Regions from separate parts of the Nonomuraea sp. NPDC050394 genome, predicted to be linked through region 2. Evidence: riboswitches for the same ligand, from Rfam matches in the RefSeq annotation. Region 2 holds a riboswitch; each other region holds the start of a gene.
The links. A riboswitch is a leader RNA that binds a small molecule or an ion and turns the genes downstream of it on or off. The one in region 2 is predicted to bind cobalamin.

Region 1 (4,832 bases), on a different contig from region 2:
AGAGGTGACCTTCCGGTGTTCGAGGGCGTCCCGGTTGACGTGGGCGACCCGCCAGCCGCCGCGGGTGACGGCCAGCTCGGTGGTGGATAGTGGCGCGAGGTCGAAACGGGCGGCATGCAGCGGGGACAGGCCGAGCGCGTGCCCGAGCGCGGCGCGGATGGCTCCCGAATCGCAGATGACCAGGAACGGCCGCCCGCGCCGGCCGTCGAACCTGGCCCGCGTCTCGTCGAGCCACCCCGTGACGCGCGCCGTCATCCGGTCGAGGCTCTCGCCGCCGTGGGGCGCCGCGCCGGGGTCGGCGAGCCAGCTCGCCAGTGCCTCCGGCTCCTCCTGGGCGACCCGCGTGTACGGCAGGCCGCCCCACCGGCCGTGATCCGCCTCGGCCAGCGCGTCGACCACGATGGGCGCGAGCCCCATGGCCGAGGCCGTCTGCAACGCGGCCACCGACGGCGCGACGAACGCCGCCCCCGCCTGCCCGGCCGTCAGCATCTCCCCGAGCTCCCCGAGCTCCGCGAGCTCCGCGGGCTCCGTGTCACCGGGCTCGTCCCGGTCGGGCCGGGTGCCGGGTCCCGCGTATGACGCCGTCCTGGCCAGGTCGGCGGTCCCGGCCAGAAGGGCGGCCTTCGCCAGGCTGGCGCGATCGGCCTGCTCCGGCGCCGGGAAGCAGGCTGTGCGCATGCCTGGTGTGCTGGCATGCCGTACGAAGAGCACTCCGCTCAGCTCGGTGCGGCGGCCGGGACGGCGGCGGCGGCCCGGCGGGCGGCGCGCTCGCCCGCCCAGGCGAACAGCGCCCCGAACGCCGCCCAGAACACCAGTTGTGTGCCCAGCGACGCGAGCCGGAACTCCCACAGCAAGGTGGCGGGAAAGCCCGGGGGCACCTCGTCGACCCGGGGCAGCAGCGCCAGGGCGGCGACCACCGGCACGAGGAAGGTCACCACGGTGACGCTCCAGCGTGCCCACGGACCGCCGGTGACCCGGCGCCCGCCGGCGACCGCGATGGCGACGGCGGCCAGGCCCACCAGCACCATGACCACGTAGAGCAGGGTCCGGCTGCCGATCGTGTGGGGATCGCCGACGGCGGGCGGGTTGGCGGGATATTTTAGGAACGGCAGCAGGACGATCGCCAGATAGGCCGTGCCCGCCGCGGCGAACGCGAGCGCGGGGTCCGACCGGGGGCCGACCCGTCCGCGCAGCCCGGCCACGACCAGGCCGAAGATGCCGCCGACGGCGAGGCCGTACAGGCCCGTCGCGAGGAACAGCCCGGCCTTCTGCGCCGGCCTGCTGACCTCGGCCTCCTCACCGTGATGATCGTCAGCGGGCGCCGCGGGCGCGGCCGCCGCCGCGGCCTCTTCCAAAGCGATCGCGCTGTCCACGTGAGGCTCCCCCGCCAGGAAGGCGAAGGCGCCCGCGACCAATCCGGCCAGCAGGCCCAGGAGCAGCCCTCTGACCACAAGTGTGCGCACCATCGTGCCCGTCCCTAGTGGCAGGGCACGCCGAGCAGGTGACGCCCGTCGTGCATCAGCTCGTGCAGGAAGGTACCGGTCTGCGAGACCGCGCCGTTGTCCATCAGGACCAGGTACGCGATCAACAGGAACAACGGAACACTCAGCAACCAGGGCCGCAAACGGGGAAAGGGCACGGACGTCGAAGTGGTCCCACCACTCATCAAGGCCTCCTCAGGGATGACGCGTCCCAACAGGTGAGGTCACGGCCGTTAGGTGACCTGGCTCCCGGGATCTGGGTCCCGGATACAGTGGCGCGTCCGCACCGGCATCTCACCGGATTTCCCCTGACAGCCGTGAAATCTACCGGAACGTATCCTTTCCTCCGGTTCTCGTCAACAGTCACGTGATCTTCGAGAGATCGATGATCACGTGGTCGCCGTTGAGCGGATAGTCCACGAACCGGCCGTCGCCGGGGCCCAGCTGGATCACGGGCATCCCGCCATCGTCGCCGGGTCGCATGCCGATGTCTCCGGTCCGCCCCGTGGCCAGGTCGAGCAACGCCTGACCGCCGCCGGCCCGGTCGAATTGCACCGTCATGAACCGGTCGTCGGCGAGTCCGAGCAGAGGGGCCTCGGGCAGGTCGCGTTCCTGAGTGCCGTCGCGCAGCCGCATGAAGGCGGTCCGGTCCGGCCTGACGCCGACACAGGTGAGCACGCCGCACCGCACCTGGGTCTCGCCCGCGCGCACGACCGCCCTGCTCGTCTCGCCGGTCTCGGCGTTGACGATCTCCTCGTAGCTGGTCTCGCCGTTGGGTGTGTACTCGCTCGGCGTTCCCACCCACGGCCAGCTCAGGATGTGGTGCCGCTCGGCCCCCCGCACCGCCTCCACCTTCCCGCCCCCGAAGGGGATGGTGGAGACGCCGCCGCCGTCCATCACGGAGAACGCCAGCCGGTCACCGGCCACCGCCATCGCGTCGACCCGGCCGGGCACCGTGGCCAGGCGCTCCGTGCCCCCGCCTGCGAGCGGGACCGACCAGAGTCCGGTGCCGCCGTCCTCGATCGTGCTCCAGAAGACCCGGTCCGTGCTGATCGTCCAGGTGTCGGCGTAGACGCCCTTCGGCGTGCGGATGTCGGTGATCTTCCGGCTCGTCCGCGCCTCCAGGTCGTAGGCGTAGATCGCGTTGGCCTTCTCGTGGCTCTCCCACGTCTCGAACAGCACGGACCGGCCGTCGATCAGCTTCAGCGGGCGGATCTTCGCACCGCCGCGCAGCTTGCCGGGGATCTTCGTGACAGCCGCCGGCCACACCTTCTCCACCGGCTCGGCCTCGGTGATCCGCGACGGGGTGGGGGTCGGGCGGACCGCGGGGATCGGGTGCTGCCGGGGTTCGCCGCGCAGCGCCACCGCGGCCCCTCCGGCGATCACCACGACCGCGACCGCCGCCATCAGCGCGTTCGCGCGGATCCTGCGGCGCCTGGACCGGTTCGCGATGTGCGCGGGCAGTCCTTGCGGGGCGTGGGGCGCGCGCTCGGCGGCGTGTCCGAGGGCGCTGCGCAGCTCCTCTTCCAGAGTCATCGGGCGCTCCCGTTCGTGGCGGAGGGGCGGTCGATCGCCGAGCGGAGCTTGCTCAGCCCGAGCGAGGCATGGCTGCGGACCGTCCCCTGGGAGATGCCGAGCACCCCGGCGATCTCGGCGTCGGTCAGCTGCTCGTAGTAGCGCAGGACGAGCACGGCGCGCTGTTTCTTGGGCAGCCCTTCGAGCGCCCGCCAGAGTCCCTGCTCGGACTCCGAGGGCAGAACGTCCTCGTGCGAGGTCTCCGGCAGGTCCCAGCCGAGCCGTTCGCGCCGCCGTAACCGCCAGGCGCTGATGTGCAGCCTCGCCATGGTCACCCGCACGTAGCTCTCCGGGTCGCGTTTGCCGCGCACCCGCGACCAGGCCCGGTGCAGCCTGATCAGCGCCTCCTGGGTCAGGTCGGCCGCGTCGTGCGGGTTGCCGCTGAGCACGTATCCATAACGCAGGAGCGCGTCGGCGCGCTCGGCGACGAACGCCGCGAAGTCGTCCACCCTGGCTCACCCTTCCTCGGTCCATCACATCCCAGACGCACGGAGGCCGGATTCTGTTGAATGTGAGGTGAAACGCTTTACCTACTAGTTCAGTTGCCATTGCCGGTGTCACGATCTACGTTGGGCCGAATGACAGACGAGCTGGACCGGATGTTCGCCGAGTTCCACGGGGAGATCGCCCAACTCCAGGGACTCCAGCAAGAGATCGAGCAGGTACGCGGCCGGGGTGAGGCCGCCGAGGGCCGGGTCGTCGCCGAGGCCACCATGACCGGCGCCCTGGCCGGGCTCACCATCGACCCCCGCGCCATGCGGCTCGGCTCCGACGAACTGGCCGCCGCCGTCCTCCAGGCCGCCGCCGCTGCCGCCCGCGACGCCGGCGACCAGGCCAGGGCGCTGGCCGAGCCGTTCACTCCCGACGTGCTGCGATGAAGATCAACCCCACCCGCGCCTCCATCTACGGCTTCGGCGCCCTCGGCATCACCGCCTTCGTCTTCCAGATGCTCGCGGTCGACTACCCGGAAGGCGATCCCGACCGCGCCCGCCAGGCCCGCGACACCTGGCTACGGCTGGCCGAACGCGTGGAGCGGAGCTCCGGCAACACCTACCCCGCCGCCGAGTCGGTCTGGCGGCGCAACAGCGGCGAAGGAGTGGACGCGTTCAAGCGGACCGTCACCGCCGGCCTGTACCCGATGCCGCCGGCCCTCGGCTACCCGGGCAAGCTGGCCGCCGCCTGCCGCGCGAACGCAGAGGCCTGCGACGACTTCGCGGAGATCGTCGAGACCATACGGCACGCCTACTGGACCATGGCGCTGGCCAACCTCGCCAGCTTCATCTTCATCACCACGTTCCCGTGGCAGGCGGGGGCGGCGTACCAGATCACGCAGTTCCTCATGCGCAGGGCGCAGGCGAAGCTGCTGTCGAAGCTCCTGGAGCACGCGGTCGCGCGGGTCGTGCTGGCCAAGCTGACCGAGTACTCGATCGGCAGCGCCTTCTTCGCCATCGGCGACGTGAGCGTGGTCGCCGGGGTCAAGGCGGCGCGCGGCGAGGACCCGGGCTCGCTCGGCGACAACGCCCGGCAGGCGCTCAAGGAGTTCGCCGCCTCGGTGGCCTTCTACGGCGCCTTCGACGCGGCCATGCCCGCGGCCAGGGCCGCGACCAAGAACCTCGACCTGCAGTACTTCATCGGCCGCATGGCCGGCGGCTCCGTCGGCTACGGCCCCAGCTACGACGCCATGAACGGCCAGGGCGGCGAGGACCTGATCCCGACCTGGAAGGAAACGCTGGGCAGGATGCTCCTCTACTTCACGATGGCCCACAAACCCGCGGG
Region 2 (4,832 bases):
GCTCTTCCATTCGTTGACCGTGGCCAGCCAGACCTTGGCGTCCTTGGCTTCGGCCAGCACGGCCTCCAGGTCGAGCGTGGTGCTGCCCGGGCCCGAAGTGCCGGCCCAGGCGTAGGTGCCGCCCGCGTCCTTGATCAGCGTGGCGACGTAGCTTCCTCCGTTGGGTACCGACCACTGGCCCTGGTACATCTGGCCCGGCAGCACCGGCACCGCCGTGGCCGCCTTCGCCTTGTCCGCCAGGGACCGGTAGTCGCCCTCGACCTTGTCGAACACCTGGCCGGCCTGCTGTTCCGTGCCGGTCAGGGCGGCCATCAGCTTGATCCACTCGGCGCGGCCCAGCGGGGTGGCCTCCAGCCACTCGGCGTTGGCGACGACCTTGATCCCGGCCTGCCGGAGCGGGCCGTATGCCTTGTCCTCGGTGCCGCCGGTCATGAGCACGCCCGGCCTGGCGGCGATGACCTTCTCGGTGTCGATCTCCTGGCCCTTGGCGTACTCGGTGATCGCGCCCGCCTTCACCTTCTCCAGCACCTGCGCCGAGGTGATGAAGCCCGCCGAGGCCACGCCCTTGAGCCGGTCCAGCACGCCCAGGCCGGTGACGAACGGCAGGTGCGTGGTCGAGGCCGAGTACAAGGACTCGATCGGCGTCTCGACCACGGTCGCGCCCGCCACCTTCGGGTCAGGGGTGCCGCAGCGCAGCAGCACGTACGTCTCCGGCTTGGCGCCGGGCGCCGGCTGCTTGACGGTGATCGTCTGGTAGTGCTTGGCGTAGGTCAGGGTGAAGTTGGCAGCGTGCCTGAGCGTCTGCTTGACCGGGAAGTAGTCCTTGGCCGGGTCGTAGGAGGTGACGCACCTGCCTTCGGCCGACGTCGGAGTCGCCGGTGTCACCGCGCCGCCGCAGGCGCCGGTGAGTAACAGGGACAGCAGCAGCGCACCGCCGGTGAGCGGGCGGGAAAAACCCTTCATCCATAATCTCCGGGAGAAGGCCGGGGCCACCGTTCCTCGACGGCGCCCTCGGCGGACGGCGGGACCGGATCACCACGAGACGACCTGCGGGCACGCGCACGGCCACCGTCCTCTCTCGGGGAGATCCGCCCCAGTTCGTGAGGAGGCGACCGCGTGAGTCTCCTGACTCCCGGGTCATCGCTCTCCCGGCCTTCCCACCCTCGCGGGCAGTGGCTTGATCGGGTTCGCTCACCGGTCACAGTGGCGGGACCGTACCGGAATCACACCGGTTTCCTCGTCCGCGTTCGCCTTCGGGATCCATCGTGACATACACCCCGCACCCTGATAATGATGGCTGGGTAAAGGCGAGCGCGGACTGAGGAAGCCGGTGCGAATCCGGCGCGGTCCCGCCACTGTGATCGGCGAGCGGATCCCCACGACGCCACCGCCCCAGACCGGGGTGGGAAGGCGGGGACGAGCATCGACCCGAGAGCCAGGAGACTCACGCGCTCGCCTCCTCGACGACCTGGGGCGGATCTCCCCGGAGAGGAGCGGAGCGTGGCGCCTACGACAGCGCACCCTCCATGTAGTACTCCCACCGGCATGCCCCGGGCGATATGTCCGTGTCCGAGGCAAGAACGGGGAGAGTAATGCGCTTAGTACGTCGATCATTCCTGTCCGTCGCGGCCGTGGCCGTCATGGCCACGTTCGCCGCCCCCACCGCTCAGGCCGCCGAGGCGCCTGAGACCCTCGTCCTCACGCTCACGCCCACCCCCATCGGCCAGCTACGGCAGGCGCTGGAGATCACGACGTCCGTCGGGCGGACCGCGGCCGGGTACGGCCTGGAGGTTCTCGGCGGCGATCAGGGCGAGTTCCGCGGCGGCTACCTGGCCACCGAAGGCAGCGTGGCCCGCGCCCTCGACAAGTTCGAGGAGACCTGGAACCTCAGCGGGCGCAAGCCGCTGTACGTGGACGCGCTGCGCGTCCCCGCCGCGGACGCCGCCCCGATCGCGGGCGCGCTCAAGGGGTACGTCACCGCGCGGACCGCCGCCCCCGCGGCCACCCCGGTCGCGATCGTCGACGGCAAGGTGAGCGAAGTCCGTCCACGCCCGATGAGCGCCGCGGCCGCGGCCGAACTGGACGTGCCCGACCGGGGCATGACGCTGGCGCTGAACCAGCAGGGCCACCGCGGCATCCGCCACTCCTTCTTCGGCCTCAGCAACAGCAACGGCGCCTACGGCTCCGGCCACAGCTTCTACGCCTACGAGCACGACACCAAGGTGCTGTCGGTCAACGGCGGCTGCAACGACAACGACTTCTGGATCCTTCGCCACGGCGGCCTGGGATGGTCCAGCAACCTGCCCGGCGCCTACTTCGACACCAACGCCAGCGACCCCTGCAACACCCAGGACATGACCGTCGGCTCCTGGAACGCCCACCAGCTCAACGGCGGCACCACCTACACCGTCGACACCTGGGGCGGCCATGGCGGCGCCGTCATCTCCCACATGAACCTCACCGCGCAGGCGTTGCGTATCAAGCGAGAGAGCCCCAACTGCAGTGGCGACGAACCCAAGCCGTGGTGCGTCGGCGTCGACTTCCCCAACCCGATCGGGCGCAGCGTCCGCCTGATCTCCCTCAACCCGGTCATGATCCCCGCCTGCTACACCTGGCGGGCCGGAGGCGGCGGCGAACGCTGCTGATCGCGCCATCGATGAGCCGGCGGGCGCGTGCGGCGCGCCCGCCGTTGCGTGGAAGGAACCCGTGAAAAGGATCACCGTGTGCCGGGACTGCTGCTGCGGGAGCGTGCGGAAGGTGCCCGCGCTCGACCACGATCGGCAGATCAGTGAGCTGGCGAAGGTCGCCGATGTCCGTGTCACCGACTGCCTGGACGTGTGCGACCAGGCCAATGTCGTCATCGTGCAGCCGACACCTCAGGGACGTGCGGCCGGTGGCCGTCCGGTGTGGCTGGCCCTGGTCAACGACGAGGCCGCCACCGCCGACGTGGCCGCGTGGATCGACGCCGGCGGTCCCGGGCTGGTCCCCCTGCCGCCGATCCTCGAACTGCACCGGTTCGCCCCGCCCCGCCGGCTGCGGCCACGCGATCAGCTTCCGATCGTGAGCGGCCCCCGATGAGTGTTCGTGGTCTCCGGCAACCCGCCGGTGGCGCGTACCTTCCTGAAGCGTTCGAGGAACCCGCGACGCCGCTCACCGGCGGGGTTCTCACCCGTGAATCCGCCTGACAGGATAGGGCCGTGACTCCGGTTCTCCGCGTGATCCGCGCGGCCGCCTTCGCGGCGGTCTGCGTGCTGGTCTCCGCCGGTGGTCACGCGTTCGCGGGCGGCGGCCTCATCTCGCTGCCCGCGCTGCTGCTCGGGTTCGCCGCGCCGTACCTGCTCGCGCTGGCGGTCAACGGGTGTGAGCGGTCGCGGGAGAGCCTGCTCGCCGCGACCGTGGTCGTGCAGCTCGTCCTGCACCAGGTGTTCGCGCGGGTCGCTCCCGCCGCGGAGGTCGAGACCGGGCACGGCGGTCATCTGAACGTCGGCATGATCCTGGTCCACCTCATGCTGGCGTTGCTGAGCGGATGGTGGCTGCACCAGGGCGAGAGCGCGATGTGGACCGCGCTGCGGCTCTGGGCGGCCGCGCCGCTGCGCCTGCTGCTGTGGCTCACACCGGTTCCGGTGGAGACCGGGGCCGGGCTGTGGGAGGTCGTGCCGTGGGTGCGGACCGGCCCGTGGCGCTCGGCGGCGTTCACGAAGGCGGTTCACCGCCGCGGGCCGCCGGCCCTCCGCCGCGCCGTATGACGGCGCCCTGAGGTCATCTGGCATGCGTCGCCCCAGGTAGGGCCACGCGTCATCTCCTTGTACCCGGCCGCCGTGAGCGCGGTCCGGGCTCCTCCTCATGGAGTTCTCTCATGTTCCATCCCCCTGCGTGGGGGTGGCTCGCGTGACGACGTTGACGTTGTCGTCCGTGAGCTGCCGCCACGGCGGGCTGACGGCTGTCAGCGAGGTCGACCTCGCCCTCGCTCCGGGTGAGCACCTGGCCGTCACCGGCACCAACGGCTCGGGCAAGAGCACGCTGTTACGCGCCGTTCTCGGCCTGCACCGCGACGTCACCGGCCGCATCGAGGTGTACGGCGAGCAGGCCCGCACCCAGGCCGACTGGCGGCGGCGCCGGGCCGAGGTGGCCTGGATCCCGCAGCGGCAGGCGGCGGGCCGCTTCCCGCTGCTGGTCGGCGAGCTCCTCGACAGCGGCAGGGACGGCGCGCACGCCCGGCGGGCGGCCACCGACCTGGGCGTCGGTGAGCTGCTCGACCGCCCCCTGTCCACCCTGTCCGGCGGCCAGCTCCAGCGCGCCTACCTCGCCAGGGCCCTCGGGCAGGTGGCCGCGGGCGCCCGGCTGCTGCTGGCCGACGAGCCCACGGCGGCGCTCGACTTCGCCGGACAGGAGCAGGTCGCGGCCGTGCTGGCCGCCCTCCCCGTGGCCGTGATGGTCGTCACCCACGACCGGGTGGTGGCCGCCGCCTGCGACCGGGTCGCCGAGATGGCCGCGGGACGCCTGCGGGAGGTGCGATGAGCGACATCCTGGCCCTGCCGTCGGTCCAGCTCGCCTTCGCGGCACTGCTGCTCGGCTCGATCGGACTGCCGATCGTGGGGGTGTTCATCGTCGGCTTGGACATCATGCCGGTGCGCTTCGCGATGATGCACGTGGCCCTGCTCGGCATCGCGATCGGCCTGCTGACCGGCCTCGACCCGCTGCTGTGCGCGCTGGCGCTGTGCGCCCTGACCGGCGGCGCGCTGACACCACTGGCCCGCAGCAGCACGGGCCTGTCGGGAGCCATGGGGCTGTTGATGACGCTGGCCATCGCCGCCGCCCTGCTCGTGCTGTCG
Region 3 (4,832 bases), on a different contig from region 2:
AGGCGGCGACGGGCACGGTGGCCTGCTGGATGCGGGTGGCGGGGCGGGAACGCAGGTAGTAGGTGGTCTTCAGGCCCGACTTCCAGGCGTAGAGGTACATCGAGGAGAGCTTGTCGATCGTCGGCGCGCTCATGAACAGGTTGAGCGACTGGCTCTGGTCGATGTACGGCGAGCGGGCCGCGCCCATGTCGATCAGCGCGCGCTGCGGCAGCTCCCAGGCGGTGCGGAACAGAAGGCGGACCTCGTCGGGCAACTGCGCGATGCCCTGCACCGATCCTTCGGCCTGCTTGATGGCGGCCCTGATCTGCTCGGTCCACAGCCCACGGGCCTTGAGTTCGGCGACCAGCGCGTTGTTGATCTGCAGGAACTCGCCCGACAGAGTCTCGCGCTTGAACAGGTTGGACACCTGCGGCTCGATGCACTCGTAGGCGCCGACGATGGAGGCGATGGTCGCCGTCGGCGCGATCGCGATCAGCAGCGAGTTGCGCAGCCCGTGGGCGACGATGCGCTCACGGACGGCGGCCCAGCGCTCGTCCTGGGTGCCGGTGACGCCCCACAGGTCGTGCTGGAGCTTGCCGCGCCTGGCCCACGTCTGGTCGTAGGCGGGGTGGGCGCCGAACCGCTCGGCCAGCCCGGCTGAAGTCTCCAGCGCCGACAGGTAGATCTCCTCGGCGATCCTGGTGGACAGCTCCTTGGCCTCGGCCGAGTCGAACGGCAGCCGCAGCGCGAAGAACACGTCCTGCAGGCCCATCACGCCCAGGCCGACCGGCCGCCAGCGCGGATTGCTGGCCGCGGCCTGCTCGCTGGGGTAGTAGTTGATGTCGATCACGCGGTCCAGGAAGGTGACCGCGGTGCGCACGGTGGCGCGCAGCTTGTCCCAGTCGATGCCGCCGTCGGCCACGTGGGAGGCGAGGTTGACCGAGCCAAGGTTGCACACCGCGGTCTCCTTGTCGCTGGACACCTCGATGATCTCGGTGCACAGGTTCGACAGGTGGACCACGTTGCCTGGCTCGGCGGCCTGGTTGCACAGCCGGTTGGCGGCGTCCTTGAAGGTCATCCAGCCGTTGCCGGTCTGGGCGAGGGTGCGCATCATCCTGGCGTACAGGTCGCGGGCCTTGACCTGGCGCACGTAGCGTCCCGCCTGCTCGGCTGCCCGGTAGGCGTCCTCGAACGCCTCGCCCCACAGGTCGGGCAGCTCGGGGACCTCGTTGGGGTCGAACAACGACCACATCGCGTCGGCCTCGACCCGGCGCATGAACTCGTCGGGGATCCAGTTGGCCAGGTTCAGGTTGTGGGTACGGCGGGCGTCCTCGCCGGTGTTGTCGCGCAGCTCCAGAAACTCCTCGACGTCCGGGTGCCAGGGCTCCAGGTAGACGCAGGCGGCGCCCTTGCGCCGGCCGCCCTGGTTGACCGCCGCGACCGAGGAGTCGAGGGTGCGCAGCCACGGCACGATGCCGTTGGAGTGGCCGTTGGTGCCGCGGATCAGCGCGCCCCGCGAGCGCACCCGGCTCCACGCGATGCCGATGCCTCCGGCGAACTTCGACAGCCGCGCGACCTGTGCGTAGCGGTCGTAGATGCTCTCCAGCTCGTCCTTGGGCGAGTCGACCAGGTAGCACGAGGACATCTGGGTGTGCACGGTGCCCGAGTTGAACAGCGTGGGCGAGCTGGGCAGGTAGGCCAGCGACGACATCAGCCGGTAGAAGCCGATCGCCTCGGTCGGGCTCTGGGCCAGGCCGCAGGCCACGCGCAGCAGCCAGTACTGCGGCGTCTCGACCACCAGCCGGTTGGTCGGGTGGCGCAGCAGGTAGCGGTCGTAGACGGTCCGCAGGCCGAAGTACTCGAAGCGCAGGTCGGCCGACGGGTCGATGGCGTCGTCGAGCTTGCGGGCGTTGGCCGCGACGAAGGCGGCGGTCTCGTCGCCGATGAGCCCTTCGGCGTGGCCGAGCCGGATGGCCTGGCTGAAGGAGGCCACCCCCTGGCCGCGTACTTCCTTGTCGATGTAGCCCGACAGCAGGCGGGCGGCCAGGCGGGAGTACTGCGGCTCCTCGCCGATCATCTCGGCAGCGGTCTGGATCGACAGGCGGTCCAGCTCGGCGGTCGTCGCGCCGTCGTACAGGCCGCTGATGGTCTTGGTGGCAACACGCAGCGGATCGACGTCGGTCAGGTCGTCGGCCCAGCGCTCCACCGCTTTGACGATCTTGTTGACGTCGACGGGCTCGGCGTTGCCGTTGCGCTTGCGCACGTGCATCTGCGTGCGCCTGGGCACGGGTTGATCCCCCCGCGTACTGGTCAGGTCCGTTACTGGGTCCCCGGTGACCGTCACAGCTCTCTCCTCGCGAACTCGGTCGTGAACCGAAGGTCGCGCGGAAAGGCTCCCGGCAAGGACGTCGCACAGCCCTCGCGCCGGTGCCGTCAGCCGTCCCGCGCGGCCTTCGGAGCGGCCGCGCGCACCCGCGCGCGGCACGGCCGGCAGGTCTTCGGACTCGTGGGCGTGACGCTTGTCCCTACTGGCCGTCGCTTCCCGGGCACGGTGGCCCAGTGCGTGTGACGGCGGTCGTTCCCACTTACCGCTGCGGGGCAGTCCCGGATTCTCACCGGGTTCCCTCTTGCCTCGGCCGCTCTGGCTGAGCGGCCGAACCGATCGCAAGGGACACCATATATAGGGTCGATCAGAAAGTCACACCCCACATCTCGTGTTGAGAGATGAGTCACGAGAGATGGCGCTCCACCGGACCGATGTAGGAGCTGAGGGGGCGGATGAGGGAGTTCGCGGAGAGCTGCTCAGCTATGTGGGCACTCCAGCCGGTGATGCGGGACATGACGAAGATGGGAGTGAAGGTGGGGATGTCGAACCCCATCAGGTGGTACGCCGGGCCGGTCGGATAGTCCAGATTGGGATGGATTCCCTTGGTGCGTGCCATCGCGCCGGCGAGAGCGTCGTACCGTGTCATGAGCTCGTCCGCCTCCCGCAGCCTGGCCAGCTCGCGCAGGGCGGCCTCCATGGTCGGCACGCGCGAGTCACCGTGCTTGTAGACGCGGTGGCCGAAGCCCATGATCTTCCGCCCGTCGGCCAGGGCCTGCTTCAGCCATGACTCGGGGTCGTCCATGCCGGCGAACATGTGCATGACGGCCTCGTTGGCGCCGCCGTGCAGCGGGCCCTTGAGCGCGCCGATCGCGGCGGTGACCGCGCTGTAGAGATCGGACAAGGTGGAGGTGACCACGCGGGCGGTGAAGGTGGAGGCGTTGAAGCTGTGCTCGGCGTAGAGGATCAGGGAGATCTCGAAGCAGCGCACCACCTCGGGTTCGGGGATCTCGCCGAAGCACATGTGGAAGAAGTTCTCCGCGAAGCCCAGCCCGGGGTCGGGCTGGATCGGCGCCTGCCCCCGGCGGCGGCGCTGGTCCAGGGCGACGACGGTCGGCAGGCGGGCGAGCAGGTCGAGCGCCGCGCGCGGGTTGGCGCTCGCGTCGTCCTCGCGCGGATCCTCGGCGCCGAGCTGGCTGACGGCCGTGCGCAGCACGTCCATCGGGTGGCAGCTCTCCGGCAGCCGCGCCAGCACGTCCAGCGTCGTCCGGGAGAGGGTACGGCGGGCCCGCTCGGCCGCCCGGAACTCCCTGAGCTGCCCCTGGTCGGGCAGTTCGCCCTGCCAGAGCAGGTAGGCGACCTGCTCGAAGCTGCAGACGGCGGCCAGTTCCTGAACCGGGTAGCCGCGGTAGGTGAGGGAGTTGGTCTCCGGGTTGACCATGGAGATCGCGGTCGTGTCCGCGACCACGCCCGCCAGGCCCTTGCTGATCGTCATCGGTCCTCCCGGTAGCCGTGGGTGAGCACGCCGGCGTCGAAACTCGCGTAGCCGGAGTAGTCCAGCAGGTCGTACAGCTCGCCCCTGGTCTGCATGCGATCGACCAGCTTCGCCTGCGTGCCGTCCGCGTCGATGGCGCGCAGCGCCTCGGTGACCGTGCCCATGGCCAGGCGGAACAGGGTCACCGGGTAGATGACCACGTTGACGCCGAGGTCGCGCAGGGTCGTGGTGGTGAGCAGCGTCGACTGCCCGAACTCGGTCATGTTGGCCAGCAGCGGCACGTCGACCGCCTTGCGCAGGGCCTCGAACTCGGCCGCGTTCGCCAGCGCCTCGGGGAAGATCAGGTCGGCTCCGGCGTCGGCGAACGCCTTGGCCCGCTCGATCGTGGCGCCCAGGCCCTCGGTGGTGCGCACGTCCGTGCGGGCGCAGATGACGAATCCGGGGTCGCGCCGGGCGTCCACGGCGGCGCGCAGGCGACGCAGCATGTCGGGCAGGGGGCTGATCGTCTTGCCGTCGAGGTGACCGCACCGTTTGGGGTTGACCTGGTCCTCCAGGTGACATCCCGCCACGCCGGCGTCCTCGAGGACCTGGATGGTCCTGGCCGCGTTCATCGGCTCGCCGAAGCCGGTGTCGGCGTCGACCAGGGTGGGCAGCTCGGTGACGCGGGCGATGGCCTGCGAGCGCCCGGCGACCTCGGTGAGCGTGGTCAGGCCGATGTCGGGCAGGGCCAGGTCGGCCGAGAGCACGGCGCCGGAGACGTAGACGCCGTCGAAGCCGGCCTGCTCGACGGCGCGGGCCACCAGCGGGCTAAAGGCTCCGGGCAGTCGCAGCAGTTCGCCGCCGGCCAGCCCGTCGCGGAGCGCGCGGCGTTTGTCCTGCGGGGTGTGGCGGGAGTGCAGCATCAGAAGATCCCCTTGGTGGCGGGCGCGGGGTCGATGCCCGCCTTGAGATTCAGGGCGGCCACCTCGGCGGCGGTCAGCAGGGGAAGGCGTTCGGCCAGGCCGAGATAGCGGTCCTGCTCGGCTTCCGTGACCA
Region 4 (4,832 bases), on a different contig from region 2:
TCCAGCGGGTGGCCGAGCTGACCTCGGTCAACATCGTGGCCGCCACCGGGCTCTACACCTACGACGCGCTGCCGCCGTACTTCGGCAACCGGGGGCCCGGCTCGTTGTTCGGCGGACCCGACCGGCTGGCGGAGTTCTTCGTGCGTGACATCGCCGAGGGCATCGGGCGTACCGGCGTGAAGGCCGCCATGCTCAAGTGCGCCACCGACCGGCCCGGCATGACCGCGGGCTGCGAGCGGGTCTTCCGCGCGGTCGCCGAGGCGCACGTGGAGACCGGCGCGCCCATCACCACCCACAGCCACGAGCCGGGCGGCCTGGACCAGCAGCGCCTGCTGGCCGCCTGCGGCGTGGACCTCACGCGCGTGGTCATCGGGCACGCCGGCGACTCCACCGACCTGCACTACCTCGAAGAGCTCCTCGCCGCGGGCTCCTACCTGGGCATGGACCGCTTCGGCATCGCGACCATCAGCACGTTCGAGGACCGCGTGGCGGTGGTGGCCGCGCTCTGCGAGCGGGGCCACGCCGGGCGGATGGTGCTGTCGCACGACTCCTACTGCTTCAACGACCGCTTCGACGTCGACGTCGTACGGCGCCGCCACCCCGACTACCACCTCCTGCACATCTCCCGCGACGTCCTGCCCGAGCTGCGCAAGCGCGGCGTCACCGAGGACCAGATCCGCCAGATGCTGGTCGACAACCCGCGAAGGATCTTTGGATGGACTTCGACGTCAGCTCCGACTGGCACGTCGCCGACCCGTACGGCTTCCTGAGGCGGCTGCGGCGCGAGCACCCCGTCTTCCGCAGCGAGCACCTCGGCGCGTACGTGCTGACCAGGCACGCCGACGTGCGCGCCGCCTACGGAGACCCCGGGCGCTTTTCCTCCGAGGGGTCGCTGACGATCTCGCGCAGCCTCACCGCGCGGACGCGCGAGAAGCTGGGGGAGCACGGCTCGTTCCTGTCCAGCTTCGTGGCCAACGTGGACCCGCCGGATCACACGCGGCTGCGCAGGTCGGTCTCGCGGGCGTTCACGCCGCGCGCGGTCGCCGCGCTGGAGCAGCGCTTCCGCGGGCTCAACGAGAACCTGCTGGACCGGATCGAGCCCAGGGGTGAGGCGGACTTCGTGCGCGACCTGGGCCACGAGCCGTCGGTCAAGCTGACCGCCCGCTTCATCGGGGTGCCGGAGGCGGACGAGGCGTTCGTCCAGGCGCATGTCAAGGACTGGTTCCAGCTCTTCCTGTCGCCCCAGCCGCCGGAGCGGCAGCTCGTGCTGGCCGACAGCTTCCTGGAGTACCTGGAGTACGTGGACCGCCTCGTCGCCGCCCGCGCCCGCGAGCCGCGCGACGACTTCACCTCGCTGATGACCGGGCTGATCGGCCGGGAGCTGTCGCACCGCGAGGTGGTCGAGCTGATCTCCACGATCCTGCTCGGCGGCAACGACACCGTCCCCAACCAGCTCGGCAACAGCGTGCTGCGGCTGCTGCGCGAGGGGATCTGGCCGGTGCCGCCGGAGAAGCTGAGCGCCGCGGTCGAGGAGTGCATGCGCATCGACGGGGCCTCGCTGGGCTCCTTCCGGTACGCCACGTCCGACATCACGCTGCACGGGGTGACGATCCCGGCCGGGTCGCTGGTGCTGCTGTCCACCGACTCGGCCGCCCACGACGAGGCCGTCTTCGCCCACCCCGACACCTTCGACCTCGACCGGCCCAACGCCGACGCGCACATGGTCTTCGGCTACGGCATCCACTTCTGCGTGGGGGCGGCGCTCGGGCGGCTGCAACTGCGTACCGCGCTGGAGGTGCTGGGACGGCGGCTGCCCGGCCTGCGCCTGGTTCCGGGGCCGGTGGTGTACCGCACATCGATCGTCGGTCGAGGGCTGACCGAATTGCCGGTTAAATGGTGACATGGAACCGGTGAGGGTCGGATTGGTCGGGGCAGGGCCGTGGGCGGAGATGGCGCACGCGCCGATGCTGGCCCAGAGCCCGGAGATCGAGTTCGCCGGGGTCTGGGCCCGCCGGCCGGAGGCCGCCGCCCGGCTCGGGGCGCCGGTGTTCGAGCGGATCGAGGACCTGTTCGACGCCTGTGAGGCGGTGTGCTTCTGCGTGCCGCCGGCCGTACAGGCCGAGCTGGGGGTGAAGGCGGCGCGGGCGGGCAAGGCGCTGCTATTGGAGAAGCCGCTCGCCGACTCCCTGGACGGCGCCCAGCGGCTGGCCGACGCGGTCGCCGAGGCGGGCGTGGCCTCCCAGATGCTGCTCACACTGCGGTACGCCCCGCAGACCCGCGAGTTCCTGGCCCGCTGCGCCGGGATCGAGCCCTTCGGCGGGCACGCCGTCAACGTCAGCGACGTGCTGAACGGCGAGCATCCGTTCGGCACCCCGTGGCGGCTGCGGCGCGGCGCGCTGCTCGACGTCGGCCCGCACGTCATCGACCTGCTCGACGCCGCGCTCGGCCGGGTGACCGCCGTGCGCGCGCACGGCGACCCGCTCGGCTGGGTCGGGCTGCTGCTCGACCACGAGGGCGGCGCCGTGAGCGAGATCTCCCTGTGCATGGCCGGCGCCGGCGACCTGCCGCCCTCGACGTTCGCCGTCTACGGCCGCAAGGGCAACGTGACGCTCCCGCACTTCGACGACGACCCCCTGGACGTCGTGGCTGCCGAGTTCGCCCGGACCGTACGGCAGGGCGGCGGGCACCCCCTGGACGCCGCCCACGGACTGCGGCTGCAGCGCATCATCTCCGAGGCGGAGAATCAAGTCACCACCCCTTGACTCCGAGCAGCTTCGGAGCATTGATAGCGTTTGTCCGACGCGCAGTGTCGCAGCGAAGTCCGGTGTGAGTCCGGCGCTGTCCCGCAACTGTCAAAGCCAGGTCGCCTGCCACCGCGCCGACGTCATCAACCCTCGTGGAAAAGGGTGATCCGTCGCTAAGACGCGGGTCTCTCGGTTCCGATCTGAAAGGACTTCTCGTGAGGCCCGTACGCACGGCCTTCGCGGGCGCGCTGCTGGGAACGCTCGTCCTGACCGCCTGCGGTCAGACCGGCACCACCACCACCTCGTCCGCCCCGCCCACCTCCGCCGCCCCCGCCACCGCGGCCGGCTTCCCCGTCACGATCGAGGCCGGCAACGGCTCCGTCACACTGGCGAAGAAGCCCGAGCGGATCATCTCCCTGTCCGCCGCCCACACCGAGACGCTCTTCGCGATCGGCGCGGGCCCGCAGGTCATCGCCGTGGACGACCAGTCCAACTACCCGGCCGAGGCCCCCAAGAGCGACCTGTCCGGGTTCAAGCCCAATGTCGAAGCCATCGTCGCCAAGAAGCCCGACCTCGTCGTGCTCTCCAACGACCTGGACAAGATCGTCGCCGAGCTCGGCAAGCTCAACGTGCCCGTCCTGCTCGAACCGGCCCCCACGAAGATCGACGAGGCTTACGACGAGATCGCCGACCTCGGCGCCGCCACCGGCAACAAGGACAAGGCCGACCAGGTCGTGACCGGCATGAAGGCCGAACTGGACAAGCTCGCCGCCGCAGCGCCCAAGGACAAGAAGCTCACCTACTACCACGAGCTCGACCAGACCCCCTACGCCGCGACGTCCAGCACCTTCATCGGCCAGATCTACTCGATCTTCGGCATGACCAACATCGCCGACAAAGCCCCCGGCGCCGCCGGTGGCTATCCCAAGCTCTCGGCCGAGTTCGTCGCCCAGTCCGACCCCGACCTGATCTTCCTGGCCGACGTCAAGTGCTGCCGGCAGAACAAGGACACCCTGGCCAAGCGGCCCGGCTGGAAGGGCCTGTCGGCCATCAAGAACGACCAGGTCGTCCTGCTCGACGACGACATCGCCTCCCGCTGGGGCCCGCGCGTCGTCGACCTGGCCAAGGCCATCGGCGACGCGGTGAACAAGGCGGCCGCGAAGTAGTGCTCGACACGCAGCTCAGGCCCGCACGGGCGCGGCCGCTCTGGGTGGCGGGCGCGCTCGCCGTGCTCGCTGCCGGCATGGTCGCCGGACTGCTCGGCGGCGCCGCCGGCATCTCGCCGTGGCAGGTCGTGCTCCAGGCGCTGGACTGGCTGCCGTTCGTCGAGATCGACTCCGGCCTCGCGCCGATCGAGAAGGGCCTGCTGTACGAGCTGCGCCTGCCCAGAGTCCTGGTCGCGGCCGTGGTCGGCGGCCTGCTCGCCATCGCGGGCGCCGGGTACCAGGGTGTCTTCCGCAACCCGCTGGCCGACCCGTACCTGCTCGGCGCGGCCGCGGGCGCCGGGCTCACCACGACCCTGGTGATCGTGATGGTTCCGGCGCCGGTCCTGACCATCCCCGTCGCCGCGTTCGTCGGCGCGATCGGCGGCGTCATGCTGGCCTTCGCGCTCGGCAACACCGCCGGGCGCTCCGGTGGCACCGCCACCCTGGTGCTGGCCGGGGTGGCCGTCACCTCCTTCCTCACCGCCATCCAGACGTTCGTGCAGCAGTTCAAGGTCGAGGAACTGCAGCGCATCTACTCCTGGATCCTCGGCGACGTCGGCGGCGGCTGGGACCAGTTCTGGCTCGTCCTGCCCTACGCCGCCGTCTCGTCGGCCGCGCTGCTCGTGCACGGGCGCATGCTCGACGTGCTGTCGGTGGGCGACGACGAGGCGACCGCGCTCGGGGTGCGCGCCTCCCGCGTACGGCTGGCCGTCCTGCTGGCCGCCTCCCTCGCCACCGCCGCCGCCGTCGCGGTCAGCGGCCTGATCGGCTTCGTCGGCATCGTCGTCCCGCACGTCGTGCGCAGGCTCGCCGGCGGCTCCTACCGGATCGTGCTGCCGCTCTCGCTCATCGGCGGCGCCGCCTTCCTCGTCCTGGCCGACCT

Region 1: another riboswitch for cobalamin. It lies ahead of ACIBKY_RS51680 (CbtB-domain containing protein); the one in region 2 lies ahead of ACIBKY_RS44180 (hypothetical protein).
Region 3: another riboswitch for cobalamin. It lies ahead of ACIBKY_RS54860 (ribonucleoside-diphosphate reductase subunit alpha); the one in region 2 lies ahead of ACIBKY_RS44180 (hypothetical protein).
Region 4: another riboswitch for cobalamin. It lies ahead of ACIBKY_RS50405 (ABC transporter substrate-binding protein); the one in region 2 lies ahead of ACIBKY_RS44180 (hypothetical protein).

What each region holds. Positions count from the first base shown of each region.
Region 1 is NZ_JBITIO010000026.1:10,994-15,825, reverse strand. Features, by position in the region: gene ACIBKY_RS51690 (histidine phosphatase family protein) at 1-678, opposite strand, end outside; gene ACIBKY_RS51695 (putative cobaltochelatase) at 1-1, opposite strand, end outside; gene ACIBKY_RS51685 (CbtA family protein) at 717-1,466, opposite strand; gene ACIBKY_RS51680 (CbtB-domain containing protein) at 1,478-1,597, opposite strand; cobalamin riboswitch at 1,696-1,833, opposite strand; gene ACIBKY_RS51675 (TolB family protein) at 1,845-3,017, opposite strand; gene ACIBKY_RS51670 (SigE family RNA polymerase sigma factor) at 3,014-3,505, opposite strand; gene ACIBKY_RS51665 (YbaB/EbfC family nucleoid-associated protein) at 3,635-3,934, shown strand; gene ACIBKY_RS51660 (hypothetical protein) at 3,931-4,832, shown strand, end outside.
Region 2 is NZ_JBITIO010000016.1:161,744-166,575, forward strand. Features, by position in the region: gene ACIBKY_RS44175 (ABC transporter substrate-binding protein) at 1-963, opposite strand, end outside; cobalamin riboswitch at 1,098-1,293, opposite strand; cobalamin riboswitch at 1,320-1,446, shown strand; gene ACIBKY_RS44180 (hypothetical protein) at 1,593-2,645, shown strand; gene ACIBKY_RS44185 ((2Fe-2S) ferredoxin domain-containing protein) at 2,707-3,078, shown strand; gene ACIBKY_RS44190 (hypothetical protein) at 3,198-3,746, shown strand; gene ACIBKY_RS44195 (metal ABC transporter ATP-binding protein) at 3,889-4,518, shown strand; gene ACIBKY_RS44200 (metal ABC transporter permease) at 4,515-4,832, shown strand, end outside.
Region 3 is NZ_JBITIO010000035.1:23,569-28,400, reverse strand. Features, by position in the region: gene ACIBKY_RS54860 (ribonucleoside-diphosphate reductase subunit alpha) at 1-2,266, opposite strand, end outside; cobalamin riboswitch at 2,451-2,657, opposite strand; gene ACIBKY_RS54855 (bifunctional 2-methylcitrate synthase/citrate synthase) at 2,709-3,797, opposite strand; gene prpB (methylisocitrate lyase) at 3,794-4,699, opposite strand; gene ACIBKY_RS54845 (MmgE/PrpD family protein) at 4,699-4,832, opposite strand, start outside.
Region 4 is NZ_JBITIO010000024.1:40,535-45,366, reverse strand. Features, by position in the region: gene ACIBKY_RS50420 (phosphotriesterase) at 1-770, shown strand, start outside; gene ACIBKY_RS50415 (cytochrome P450) at 716-1,900, shown strand; gene ACIBKY_RS50410 (Gfo/Idh/MocA family protein) at 1,902-2,762, shown strand; cobalamin riboswitch at 2,770-2,890, shown strand; gene ACIBKY_RS50405 (ABC transporter substrate-binding protein) at 2,960-3,910, shown strand; gene ACIBKY_RS50400 (FecCD family ABC transporter permease) at 3,910-4,832, shown strand, end outside.